Regions from separate parts of the Paraburkholderia sp. TE9906 genome, predicted to be linked through region 2. Evidence: riboswitches for the same ligand, from Rfam matches in the RefSeq annotation. Region 2 holds a riboswitch; the other holds the start of a gene.
The links. Region 2 has a riboswitch for glycine ahead of gcvT (glycine cleavage system aminomethyltransferase GcvT). Riboswitches for the same ligand answer to the same signal wherever they lie in the genome.
Positions count from the first base shown of each region.

Region 1 (6,293 bases), on a different contig from region 2:
CTGACCAAGCTGATGCGCGAACTCGCTTCGCTGACCTGTCTCATCATCTTGCTGTTCGATTCCCCCAACGTGCCCGCCTGTCCGAATCACGAGCACACGGAAATCGTCGGGCTGATGGAGAAGGGCGAACTCGATGCGGCGATAGCGGCGGCGGTCGGACACCTCGATCACATCGAGGCGACGCTTGATCTCTCGTTGCCCGAGGACACTGAGGTCGATCTGCAGGCCATCTTTGGATGAGTGCGCGCGGCGTCTGCTCGCGCCTCGATACTGCTATCGCACCATGACCGTTGCTGTTGGCGATATTGCCGCGCGGCGACACCTGGCTGGAGCCATCATGAAACTGCTGATCGTCAACCCGAACATTTCACGCGGCGTCACCGATCTGATCGAAGCCGAAGCTCGCCGCGTCGCGTCAGCCGATGTGCAGATCGAGATGGCGACAGCGGCAAGCGGTGTGGCCTACATCGAAACCCGCTTCGAGGCGCTGCTCGGTGCGCACGCCGTGGCGAGCATCGCCGGGGAACGCAAAGGCCAATACGATGCGCTGCTGATTGCGGCATTCGGCGACCCCGGTCTGCACGAATTGCGGGAAGTACTCGACGTGCCGGTTGTCGGCATGACCGAAGCCGCGCTGATGACCGCGGCGCAACTCGGTCAGCGGATCGGGATCATTGCGATTTCGCGGCGCATCACCGCCTGGTATCGGGAATGCGTTGACCGTTACGGCATGTTGAGCCGGCTGGCGGGAATCCGTCATCTCGATCGCCCGCTGCGTGACCCCGCCACGGTCCGGGAAGATCACGGCAGCTATCTGGTCGAATTGAGCCGCCGCGCGGTGGAAGAAGACGGCGCGGACGTGCTGATTCTGGCTGGCGCGCCGCTCGCAGGGTTGGCGCGCAGTGTGGCGGACCTTCTGCCGGTGCCGGTTGTCGATGGCGTATCGAGTGGGGTGTGCCAGGCGCAAGTATTGACCCGTCTCGCAACGATACGCGCTCAGAGCGGCAGTTTCGCCAAACCGCCACCCAAGCTCAATGCCGGACTCTCGAATGGTCTTTCCGAATTACTGGCGCGTGAATGAGAGTTCGCACTTGCTCACTCGCTATGAGCGGTGACCGATTGATCCAGACCGCCGACCATTGCACGAAAGACTTGCGGTAAATATTTTTGCCCGGTATTGTCGAGCCGTTCTGCGATGCAGCGCGGGAGAGATCGTCAAGGATTCGCGACGACGCCGACGGAGCAACCGCCCCGGAAACTCTCAGGCAAAAGGACCGCGCAGCAGGAACATCTGGAGAGCGGCGCACGCGCGCCCACCGAAGGGGATTCCCCGCCTGCTTGCCCGGCGCGGGAAGAAACTCTCAGGTACATGGACAGATGGGGCATCGACGCCGATTTCGAATCAGTCAACACGAAATCGACATCGGCGATGCTCAACCACTCTGGACCATGTCATGTCACGAATCGCCATTATCGGCGCCGGCATTACCGGCGTCACGACCGCTCATGCGCTCGCGCAGCGCGGCCATCACGTTACCGTGTTCGAACGCCACCGCTACGCGGCCATGGAGACCTCGTTCGCCAACGGCGGCCAGCTTTCCGCCAGCAATGCCGAAGTCTGGAACAGCGCGGCGACCGTGCTCAAGGGCCTGCGCTGGATGCTCACGCGCGATGCCCCGCTGCTGCTCAATCCGCTACCCACGTGGCACAAGTATTCGTGGATGGGCGAATTCCTGCGGCAGATTCCGCACTATCGCGCGAATACGGTCGAAACCGTGCGGCTCGCGCTCGCCGCGCGCGAGCATCTGTTTTCGATCGCTGAAAAAGAAGGTATCGATTTCGATCTGGAACGGCGCGGCATTCTGCATATCTACAAGACCAGCAGGGAATTCGACGCCGCGAGCAAGGTGAATGACCTGCTGCGTGAAGGCGGCCTCGAGCGCAACCCGGTCAGTGCAAGCGAATTGCAGCGCATCGAACCCGCGTTGCATGGCGATTTTTATGGCGGTTTTTTTACGCCGTCCGATTCGACCGGCGACATTCACAAGTTCACGCGCGGGCTCGCGCAGGCATGCGAACGGCACGGCGTCGAATTCCATTACGACGCGCAGATCACGTCGATCGAGCAGCCTGCCGAAGGCCGTTTTTCGCTGATGGTCAATCTCGAAGGCGAAACGCAGCCGTTCACCTTCGAGCGCATCGTCGTCTGCGCCGGCGTGAAGAGCCGCGACTTCGCGGCGATGCTCGGCGATCACGTGAATATCTATCCTGTGAAGGGCTATTCGATCACCGTCTGTCTCGACGACAAAACCAGTCAGCAGCACGCGCCGTCAGTCAGCCTGCTCGACGACAGTGCGAAGATCGTGACGAGCCGTCTCGGCGCGGATCGTTTCCGGGTAGCGGGCACGGCGGAAATCAACGGCTTTAACCGCGATATTCGTTCGGACCGCATCGCACCGCTAGTGGACTGGACGCGGCGATATTTTCCCGAAGTATCGACTTCGCGCGTCATTCCCTGGGCGGGTTTGCGGCCGATGCTTCCGAGCATGTTGCCCAAGGTGGGCCGTGGGAAACGGCGCGGCGTGTTCTACAACACGGGGCATGGTCATCTGGGCTGGACGTTGTCGGCGGCAACGGCGCACGCCGTTGCGAGCGCGATGTAGCATCGACCAGGCACCTCATGGTCGGATCATCTCTCGCGCGGTGTGCGTGAGAGATGATCCGACACGTGGCCTAGCGAACGCCGACGGCAAGGCGCGTGTCGCTGTAGCGCATGCCGGCAGGCATGCGTCCCTCGTCATCGCCGTCGAGCTTGGTTCGCAGGCGCCGGATGAAATCCTGCGCGGTGGCGGTCAGCAGTTCGCCGCTGGAATAGGCGAGGTACATGCCGATCCTGGGCATTGGTTCTCTCAGGCTCAGCAATTTGAGCATGCCGTCATCCACGCGCTGGGACAGCAATGGCATCGCCAGCGACGTAAATACCGTGATCGCCTCCATCCGCATCGCGAGGTCCAGATAGAGATTCATCGCTGAACAGCGCGTCGTGCGCGTCGGCGGGGGCATACCGTGCGCCCCGAACAGCGTTGCGACAAAGCCGGATTCGTCGTTGGGAGAATCCAGCAGGAGCCATGGAAGCGCGTGAAGCTGTTCGATCGACAGCGTTTCGCTACCTTGATAGGACGCCGCGATGGTCAGTTGCACGTCGAGATCGTAGAGTTGCATCCATTCGAACGTGGCGTTTTTTGGCTCGCCGTATTGCGTAAAGATCGCCACGTCGATCGTGCCGTTTCGCAAACCGTCCGCGATATTCTCGGCGCGCCATTCGATCACCTGCAAGTTCACGTCCGGGCGCGCTGCGGTCAGTTCGATCAACGAGTCGGCGAGCGCGCGCGTCGACGCCGGCGGCGTGACCGCGAGCGTGAGCCGCCCGCCGAGTTCTCCGCGCGCTGTCTGCGCGTCTTCCACGATACGCCCGACTTCCCGCTGCACGACGAGTGCGCGTTTTAGCACCTGGTGGGCGAATGGCGTCAAGGTGGCGCCATTCGCCGATCGGGTCAGCAACAGCATGCCCAGTTCGACTTCCAGCTCCCGGATGGAGCGGCTGATCGCCGGCTGCGTCAGGAACAGACGGCGAGCGGCTTCATGCAGACTGCCGGCCTCGGCGACCGCACGCAGCGCGTCGAGTTGTCTCAACTTCACAGTGCCCCCAGTTCTCATGTTCATCTTTCAAGGGCATAGCTTAGCGGGACAAAAATGCTCACGGCGCGTCGTTGTGGCGGGTTAGCCCGCTGCCTTCGGCAGAGGCGGCTTCACACTCTCAGGAATCGGGCACACGTACGGCTCAACGGCCAGGCGCTCCGCCAGTTCCGTGCGCGCTGCCGCGAGCAGCAGCGGGCTGGTGTACAACTCCAGTGCGGTGGCGGCCATCGTCTTGGCCGCGAGCACCATGCCCTTGTGCGCGATCGCGCTCTTGCCCTGGGCAACCCACTGCCACGAATGCGGCGACGTGCCGAACGCAAAGCATGCGGTCATGCACTGCACCGTGGGCGTGACCCAACTGACGTCGCCGACGTCGGTCGAACCGCCCATCTTCGACGGACGGTCGTTGTCGAGTGCATCGACGCCATCGAACAGCGCCTTCGGTTGGCGCCACGCTGCGGCAAGCATTCGTCCCGCCATTTCGATCTCGTCGGGGCGCGTCGTTTGATGAATCGACTCGGCGAACTGCAGTTCGGCCTTGTCATACTGTGGCGCGCCGAACTCCTTCAACTTCGCGTGCATCAGCTCGTTCAACGTCGTGTTGCGCATCAGGTTCGAACAGGCCGAATGAACCTCGATTTCCAACTCGCAATCGGTCATCAGCGCCGCGCCGCGCGCGATGTTGCAGACCCGCTCGTACAGTTCCTGAGCATCACGATTGCGCGGCGCGCGGATCATGTACAGCGCCGCCGCATTCGGCTGCACGACGTTTGGCGCGACGCCGCCCGCGTCGGTGATCGCGTAGTGAACACGGGCATCAGGGATCATGTGTTCGCGCAGGAAGTTCGTGCCGATGTTCATCAGTTCGAGCGCGTCGAGCGCGCTGCGTCCGAGGTGCGGCGACGCGCCGGCGTGCGCGGCGACACCCTTGAAGCGGAAGTACGCCTGTTTGACCGCGAGACTCTCGATATTCATGATCGTGTTCGCGACGCCGGGGTGCCACGTGATCGCGGCGGACACATCGTCGAACAGACCCGCGCGGGTCATGAAGGTCTTGCCCCAGCCGCCTTCCTCCGCGGGACAACCGTAGAAGCGAACCGTGCCTTCGATGCCGCTGCGCTCCAGCGCGTTTTTGACCGCGACGGCCGCCAGATGCGCGCTTGTCCCGAGCAGATGGTGGCCACAGCCGTGGCCGTTACCGTTGACGATCTCGTTCGACGGGCAGCAACTGAGCGCGAGGCTCTCCTGGCTAAGGCCGGACAGCGCATCGAATTCGCCGAGAATGCCGATCACCGGGCCACCCGAGCCGGCTTCGGCGACGAACGCCGTCGGAATACCGGCGACACCCTCGCGCACGGTGAAGCCCGCCGATTTCAGAAACGCGATATGCGCGGCAGCCGATTTCTGTTCGGTGTAGCCCAACTCCGCGTACTGCCAGATTTCGTCCGATAGCTGGATGTACTTGTCTTTTCTGCTCTCGATGAAATCGTGAACCAGTTCGCTCGACACGGATTATCTCCTCAGTAGGGTGACGCAAAATGGATGCGCGACAGGGCCGCGCATCCGATCAGAATTGATGGTTGATACCCAGCGTGACGCTCGACACGGTGCGTCCGGGAGCGGGTGCGGGCGAGCCGCTGTCGTAGTTGTAGGTGACGCTGGAGTTCGGCCCGTTACGCATCAGACCGACGCGTCCGTAAACAGACGTTCGCTTCGACAGAAAATGATCGATACCGATGGTCGAGCCGTATGCGTAGTCCTGAGCTTTCGTCGTATCGCGATACGCAACCGAAGCGCGCAGCAAGTTGACGCCCCACCATTTTTGCAAACCGAGCAGATACAGACTTGCGATAGCCGTGTCGGCGGTTTGCGGCACATAGCGGATATAGGCGCCTTGCGCGATGAACGGGCCGACGTCGTACATCAGCGAGACCAGATAGGTGTCGGTGCGCTTGGTCGGCGCGATTCGGGTGTCGCCGACACAACTGCTCGTCATCGACGGGTCGCACCAGCTTTGGCCGAAAGCGATCGACAGCACCGCGCGTTTGTCGATATAAGAGACCATTGCCGAGCGTTGGTGCACGGCGGGCCCGATCGATTGATCGCCCTTGAGGGAGTAGCTCAGGTCGAAGCCGAATGGGCCGAAGCGCGGCGAGATATAGCGCAACGTGTTGGGCAGGCGGCCGAGCGCGTCGCCGTTCGCACCGAGACCGAGATCCGTGACGCCGAGAAAATACGTATAGACCGATTCGTGCGCGACGGCGAGGAACGGATCCGCGCCGAGCGCCGCAGCACCGGCCGACGTATATTGACGGCCTAAGGTCAGCTGCCCGTAGATGGGATTCTGCATCCCGATATAGAACGCGCGATTAAAGAACGACGTCGTATCCTGAACCGCGCCGGTGTTGCCGAGGAATCCGTTTTCCAGCCGGAAGAACACGGTCCATTGATTACCCAGATATTCCTGTCCGTAGAAACCGAACTTCGACGTCAGTGCGCCGCCCGATTGCACGCGCGTGATGCTGTATGGACCGGCCTTCGTATAGTTGATGCCCATGTCCAGCGTCCCGTAGAGCGTGACAAAGGTACGCTGT
Region 1 is NZ_JBWCCT010000013.1:5,137-11,429, reverse strand. It holds gene ACZ9H4_RS28160 (GntR family transcriptional regulator) at 1-240, shown strand, start outside; gene ACZ9H4_RS28155 (aspartate/glutamate racemase family protein) at 338-1,081, shown strand; glycine riboswitch at 1,194-1,287, shown strand; gene ACZ9H4_RS28150 (D-amino acid dehydrogenase) at 1,455-2,663, shown strand; gene ACZ9H4_RS28145 (LysR family transcriptional regulator) at 2,734-3,699, opposite strand; gene ACZ9H4_RS28140 (M20 family metallopeptidase) at 3,781-5,208, opposite strand; gene ACZ9H4_RS28135 (porin) at 5,267-6,293, opposite strand, start outside.
Region 1: another riboswitch for glycine. It lies ahead of ACZ9H4_RS28150 (D-amino acid dehydrogenase); the one in region 2 lies ahead of gcvT (glycine cleavage system aminomethyltransferase GcvT).

Region 2 (6,293 bases):
AAATGGTAAGCACCGCGTCCGCCGCGAACGCTTCGGCGATGCGTTGGGCGCGGGTGTTGTCTTTCGCGTCGATATAAATGTCGAGTGCGCGGCGATACGGTGCGAGCGGCGGCAAGGTCATGCGGGCGATCTCCCATTCACGCCCGCCGACATTCGGCCGACGAGCCGCGCCACTCTAGCTCAAGCGCTCGGAAAACTGCCGAAGCACTTGCCATGCACAGGGTCTTACGAACCGACGAACGCGACGAATGCGATAAAGCAGCGCGAAGCAGCACAGCACGCACCGCGCCAGGCTACGCGTGCTTCCTCAAGGCTTCTGCAACAGCGCCTTCAAACTCGCGAGCCGGTCTTTCGGCGACATCGGCGCTTCTTCGGGCGTCGGCGGCGGCGCATCGTCGAGCAGCATTTCTGGGATAAAGCGAGACGGCTCGCACACCACCGTCTCTCGCGCGCGCTTGCGCTTCTTGCACCAGTTCAGATGCAAACTGCGCTGCGCCCGCGTGATCGCGACGTACATCAGCCGGCGCTCTTCTTCGATGCGCGCGTCGTCGATCGGTTCGTCGTCGGGGCCGCCGCGATGCGGCATGATGCCTTCCTCGACGCCCACCAGAAACACGTGCGGATACTCCAGCCCCTTCGACGCATGCACAGTCGAAAGCCGCACCGCATCCGGATCTTCCTCGCGGCCTTCGAGCATCGACATCAACGCGACGGTCTGGATCAGGCCGAGAAGATTCTTGCCGGTGTCGCCGAAACCGTCGGCGGTGTCGTAGCCGGTCGCGTCACTGTTGGCGGCGCCCTCCGGCTCGGCCTTGGTGCCCTTGCGCTTGAGCCACTCCATGAACTCCAGCACGTTCTGCCATTTGGCCTGCGCCTGACGTTCGTCGAACGCGTCGTACAGATACGCTTCGTAGTGGATCGCGTCCATCAGTTCGTCGAGCAGCGTGCCGGCCGCGTCCTTCTCGGCGCGATCGGTGAGGCGCTGCATGAAGTCGCAGAACACGCGCATCGGTTCGATCTGACGCGGCGACAAGCGCGCCTCGATGCCGCCCATGTACACCGCCTCGAACAGCGACACCTTCGCCTGGCCGGCAAACGAGCCGAGCGCTTCGAGCGTCGTATTGCCGACGCCGCGGCGCGGCGTGGTGATCGCGCGGATGAACGCGGGGTCGTCATTGGCGTTGGCGATCAGACGCAGATACGCGCAGATGTCCTTGATCTCGGCCTTGTCGAAGAACGACTGGCCGCCGGACAGCACATACGGAATCCGCTCGCGACGCAGCACCTGTTCGAAAATGCGCGCCTGGAAATTACCGCGATACAGGATGGCGTAATCGCGGAAATTCGCGCGCCGCTCGAACTTGTGCGCGGACAGGCGGAACACCACGGACTCCGCCTCGTGCTCTTCGTCGTTGCAGCCCGTGACGGTGATCGTGTCGCCCATGCCGTGTTCGGACCACAGCTTCTTTTCGAACAGCTTCGGATTGTTCGCGATCACGTTGTTCGCGGCGGTCAGAATACGCACCGTCGAGCGGTAATTCTGTTCCAGCTTGATCAGATGCAGCTTCGGAAAATCCTTGCTGAGCTGGCCGAGATTTTCGAGCGTCGCGCCGCGCCAGCCGTAGATCGCCTGGTCGTCGTCGCCGACTGCCGTGAACGCCGCGCGCTTGCCCGCGAGGAGCTTCACCAGTTCGTACTGGCACGCGTTGGTGTCCTGGTACTCGTCGATCAGCAGGTAACGCAGCTTGTTCTGCCAGCGCTCGCGCACCTGCTCGTTCTTCGCGAACAGTTCGGCGGGCAGGCGGATCAGGTCGTCGAAATCGACCGCCTGATACGCGTGCAGCGTCGCCACGTAGTTGCGGTAGACGATCGCGGCCTGATGCTCGTCCTCGTTCGCGGCGATCGCAATCGCCTCCTCGGGCATGATCAGGCCGTTCTTCCACAGCGAGATGATCGACTGGATCTTGCGGATGAAGCCCTTGTCCGTCGAACCGACCTGCTCCTGGATCATGCCGAAGCAGTCGTCCGAATCCATGATCGAGAACTGCGGCTTCAGGCCGACGTGTTCCGCTTCCTGCCGCAGGATCTGCACGCCGAGCGAGTGGAACGTGCACACCGTCAACTGATTGACGGGCACCTTGCGGCCTTCCTTGCCGGGCGTCGTGAGCGTCTTGCCTTCGAGCAGCTTGCCGACGCGCTCGCGCATTTCGGCCGCGGCCTTGTTCGTGAACGTGACGGCGGCGATGTGGCGCGGCTCGAAGCCTTTCGCTTCGATCAGGTGCGCGATTTTCTGCGTGATCACGCGCGTCTTGCCGCTGCCTGCGCCGGCGAGCACGAGACACGGACCGTCAAGATAGCGGACCGCTTCATTTTGAGCGGGGTTCAGGCCTGCGGACATCGTCTGTGGATGGGTGATGCGGTTAGAAGCGGTGGTCGAGGGCACGCCGGCGTGAAATCGCCGGCGGGAGGCCCGGGGGCATGCTGCGCGGCAGCGTCGGCTGGAACGGGCGCCCGCAGGGGTGCGAGGGTATTCCGGTCCGGCGCGGTTTCGCGCGAGAGGAGCGATGTTAACACGGATGTCTGCCATGGACGCCGCGACGGATGCCCCGGCGGTTAGCCGCGACCGGCACCCGGGCCGGCCCAAAGCGCCCCCCGACAATTCACCGCGACGACGCTGACGGTGCGCCTTCAGGACATGCCACAATTACGGTGTTGCGCGCCGTCGCCGCGGTGGCAAAGCGGCGCGCCGTTTTTGCAGGAAGACACGCATGCCCGGATCGCTAAATATTGGATTGATGGGTTACGGTTTTGCTGGCGCGACCTTTCATGCGCCGGTGATCGCACATTGCGGACGCGCAAGCGTCGCCGCCATCGCGACGAGCCAGCCCGAACGCGCGCAGGCCGACTATCCGCACGCGAAAGTCGTGGCCGACCTCGACGCGCTGCTGGCGCTCGACGACATCGATTGCGTCGTGATCGCCACGCCCAACGACACGCACTTCGACCTCGCACGCCGCACCCTGGAAGCCGGCAAGCACGTGGTGGTCGACAAGCCGGTCACGCTGAGCGCCGCCGACGCCCACACGCTTGCCAACATCGCGCTCGCGCGGGGCAAGCTGTTCATGCCGTTCCACAACCGCCGCTGGGACGGCGATTTTCTGACCGTGCGCGATCTGCTCGCCCGCGTGGAACTGGGGCGCGTCACGCAGTACGAATCGCATTTCGACCGCTTCCGGCCGGAAGTGCGGCAGCGCTGGCGCGAAGAGGCGTCGCGCGGCGGCGGCCTGCTGTTCGACCTCGGGCCGCATCTGATCGACCAGGCGTTGGCGCTCTTCGGCGCCCCGCAGACGGTCTCGGCGACGGTGCGCACGCATCGCGACCAGGCGAGCGCGCCGGACTACGTGCACATCCAGCTCGGCTACGGCGAGTTCGAGGTGGTGCTGCACGCGAGCGCGCTGACCGCGCTGGTCGCGCCGCGCTTTGCGATCCACGGCACGCGCGGCAGCTATGTGAAACACGGGCTCGACACGCAGGAAGACCAGCTGAAAGCAGGCCTGCGGCCCGGCGACGAAGGCTTCGGCGCCGGCAATACCGCAGGCTTGCTGCGCGTGCAGGAAGGCGGCCAGGAAGTCGAGCGCGAAGTGCCGACGCGCAATGGCGACTACGCCGGGTTCTATATCGCGGTGGCGGACGCCATCCAGCACGGCGTCGCATTCCCTGTCACGGCTCAGGATGCGGTCGACGTGATGACCATCATCGAGCTCGCGGCGCGCAGCTCGGAAGAAGGCTTGCGCTTGCCGTTCGAGCGCATTCGCTGAGCCATTCGAGCGCGCGGCGCGACGGCTTGTGTACCTAAAACCGCACGAGCCGCCGGGCTCGCGCGGGCAGAAACCCGACGTCTCCGAAAGGAACATAACGTTACAACTCTGCCCGCTCCCCGGTCAGCGCACGGCCGCGCTCATTCGTTGCTACCTGAGTAGCATCTTCACGACAACGACTTCCGGAGAGTCTATGCCTCGTATCACCCGCGCCATTGCAGCAGGCGCCCTGCTCAGTTCTCTCGCCGCCTGCGTGGTGACTCCGCCGCCCGCGCCGACGCCACACCCCACCCAGCAGCAGATCGCGGATCAGCGTCTGCGTCAGGTCGAAGGCCGGATCGACAATCTCGGCCGCCGCATCGACAAACGGGTGAATCAGGGCGACTACCCGCCGCCGCAAGGCGCATCCCTGCATCATCGGCTGGACGTGATCCGCCAGGAAGCGCACGACATGGCCGCGCAACACGGCGGCGGCCTCACCGCCGACGAACAGCGCGTGCTGAATCAGGAGCTGGACAACGCGGCTCACGCGATCGGCGAGTAAGCCGGTTCCGTCATCGAAGCAGCACCGGTGCGCAGCCCAGCGCGGGCAACCTGGCCCGCGTTTTTTTCGCCGACGCGTACCGCAGCCGCCCCCCCTACAGGCCGCCAGCCTCTATTTGACAAGCCCCCGGCCGTCGCGTACATTCGCCGCACGCGTCGGGAGAGCGCGCTGGCCGCCGAATATCGCAGGCCGCGCCGCCGAAGGGGCACACCCGCAAACTCTCAGGCAAAAGGACCGACCGCGTCGAAAAACCCTCGCCAGAAGCAACCTCAAGGCAGCGGTTTTTCGCACTCTGGAGAGCGGCAGTAGCCATCTGCGTTTTGGCAACATCACGCAGATTCGGGCAGGCTGCCCACCGAAGGGGCGCGCGTGTCATCGTGGCGGAGCAACGTTCACGGTCGCGCAATCTCTCAGGTATCGAGGACAGAGGGGTCATGCAGAACCACGCTCGCAGGCACCTTGCCGCGAGGCGTAGCGCCGCATGGCCTTTTTTGTTTCGCGAGACGCCCGAGGCCCCATGACCGAACTCAAACACACCCCGCTCAACGCCACCCATCGTGCGCTCAATGCCCGCATGGTCGATTTCGGCGGCTGGGACATGCCCGTCAACTACGGCTCGCAGATCGACGAACACCGCGCCGTGCGCACCGACGCCGGCATGTTCGATGTCTCGCACATGTGCGTGGTCGACTTCACCGGCGAGCGCGTGCGCGCTTTCTTCGAATACGCGCTGGCCAATAACGTCGGCAAGCTGCAAACGCCCGGCCGCGCGCTCTATTCCTGTCTGCTGAACCCGAACGGCGGCGTGATCGACGATCTGATCGTCTATTACTTCAGCGAAGACCACTTCCGCGTGGTCGTCAACGCCGGCACCGCCGAGAAAGACATCGCCTGGTTCGGCCAGCTCAACGCCGACGGCGGCTTCGGCCTGACCATCACGCCGCGCCGCGACTTCGCGATCGTCGCCGTGCAAGGCCCGAACGCGCGCGAGAAAGTCTGGCAAACGGTGCCCGCCGCACGCGCCGCCACCGAAGCTCTGAAGCCGTTCAACGCGGCGCGCGTCGAAGGCACGCCGTTCGGCGAACTGACCGTCGCGCGCACCGGCTACACCGGCGAAGACGGTTTCGAGATCATCGTGCCGGCGGACCACGTAGAGGCGCTATGGAACGCGCTGCACGCGCAAGGCGTGCGCCCGGCCGGCCTCGGCGCGCGCGACACGCTGCGCCTCGAAGCCGGCATGAACCTGTACGGCCAGGATATGGACGACAACGTCTCGCCGCTCGACGCCGGCCTCGCCTGGACCGTCGATCTGACCTCGCCGCGCGACTTCGTCGGCAAGGGCAAGCTCGAAGCCGACGGTTCGAAGGCAGCATTCGTCGGTCTGATCCTGCTGAAGGAAAACGGCAAGGCGGCAGGTGTGCTGCGCGCGCATCAGAAAGTCCTCACGCCGCAGGGCGAAGGCGAAATCACCAGCGGCACTTTTTCCCCGACGATGCAGGAATCGATCGCCTTCGCGCGCGTGCCCAAGGGCGTGCAGCCGGGCGACACCGTTCACGTCCAGATTCGAGACAAGGCCGTTCCCGCAAGCGTGGTAAAACTGCCATTCGTGCGCAACGGCAAGGTGCTGGCCGTTTAAGCAGCCGCGCGCACGCCCCCTCTTTTTAAGCCAATACCGAATCACACCGCACAGGAGCATCCGATGAGCATCCCGGCCGACCTCAAATACACCGAATCGCACGAATGGGTCCGCACCGAAGCGGACGGCACGCTGACGGTCGGCATCACCGACCACGCGCAGGAAGCGCTCGGCGACATCGTCTTCTTCGAAGTCCAGCAACTGGGTAAGACCGTGACGGCGGGCGACACCGTTGCCGTGATCGAATCGGTGAAGGCCGCTTCCGACATCTACGCGCCGGTCTCGGGCGAGATCA
Region 2 is NZ_JBWCCT010000008.1:155,001-161,293, forward strand. It holds gene ACZ9H4_RS22670 (hypothetical protein) at 1-121, opposite strand, end outside; gene ACZ9H4_RS22675 (UvrD-helicase domain-containing protein) at 308-2,398, opposite strand; gene ACZ9H4_RS22680 (oxidoreductase) at 2,769-3,818, shown strand; gene ACZ9H4_RS22685 (hypothetical protein) at 4,012-4,362, shown strand; glycine riboswitch at 4,509-4,609, shown strand; glycine riboswitch at 4,645-4,799, shown strand; gene gcvT (glycine cleavage system aminomethyltransferase GcvT) at 4,880-5,998, shown strand; gene gcvH (glycine cleavage system protein GcvH) at 6,062-6,293, shown strand, end outside.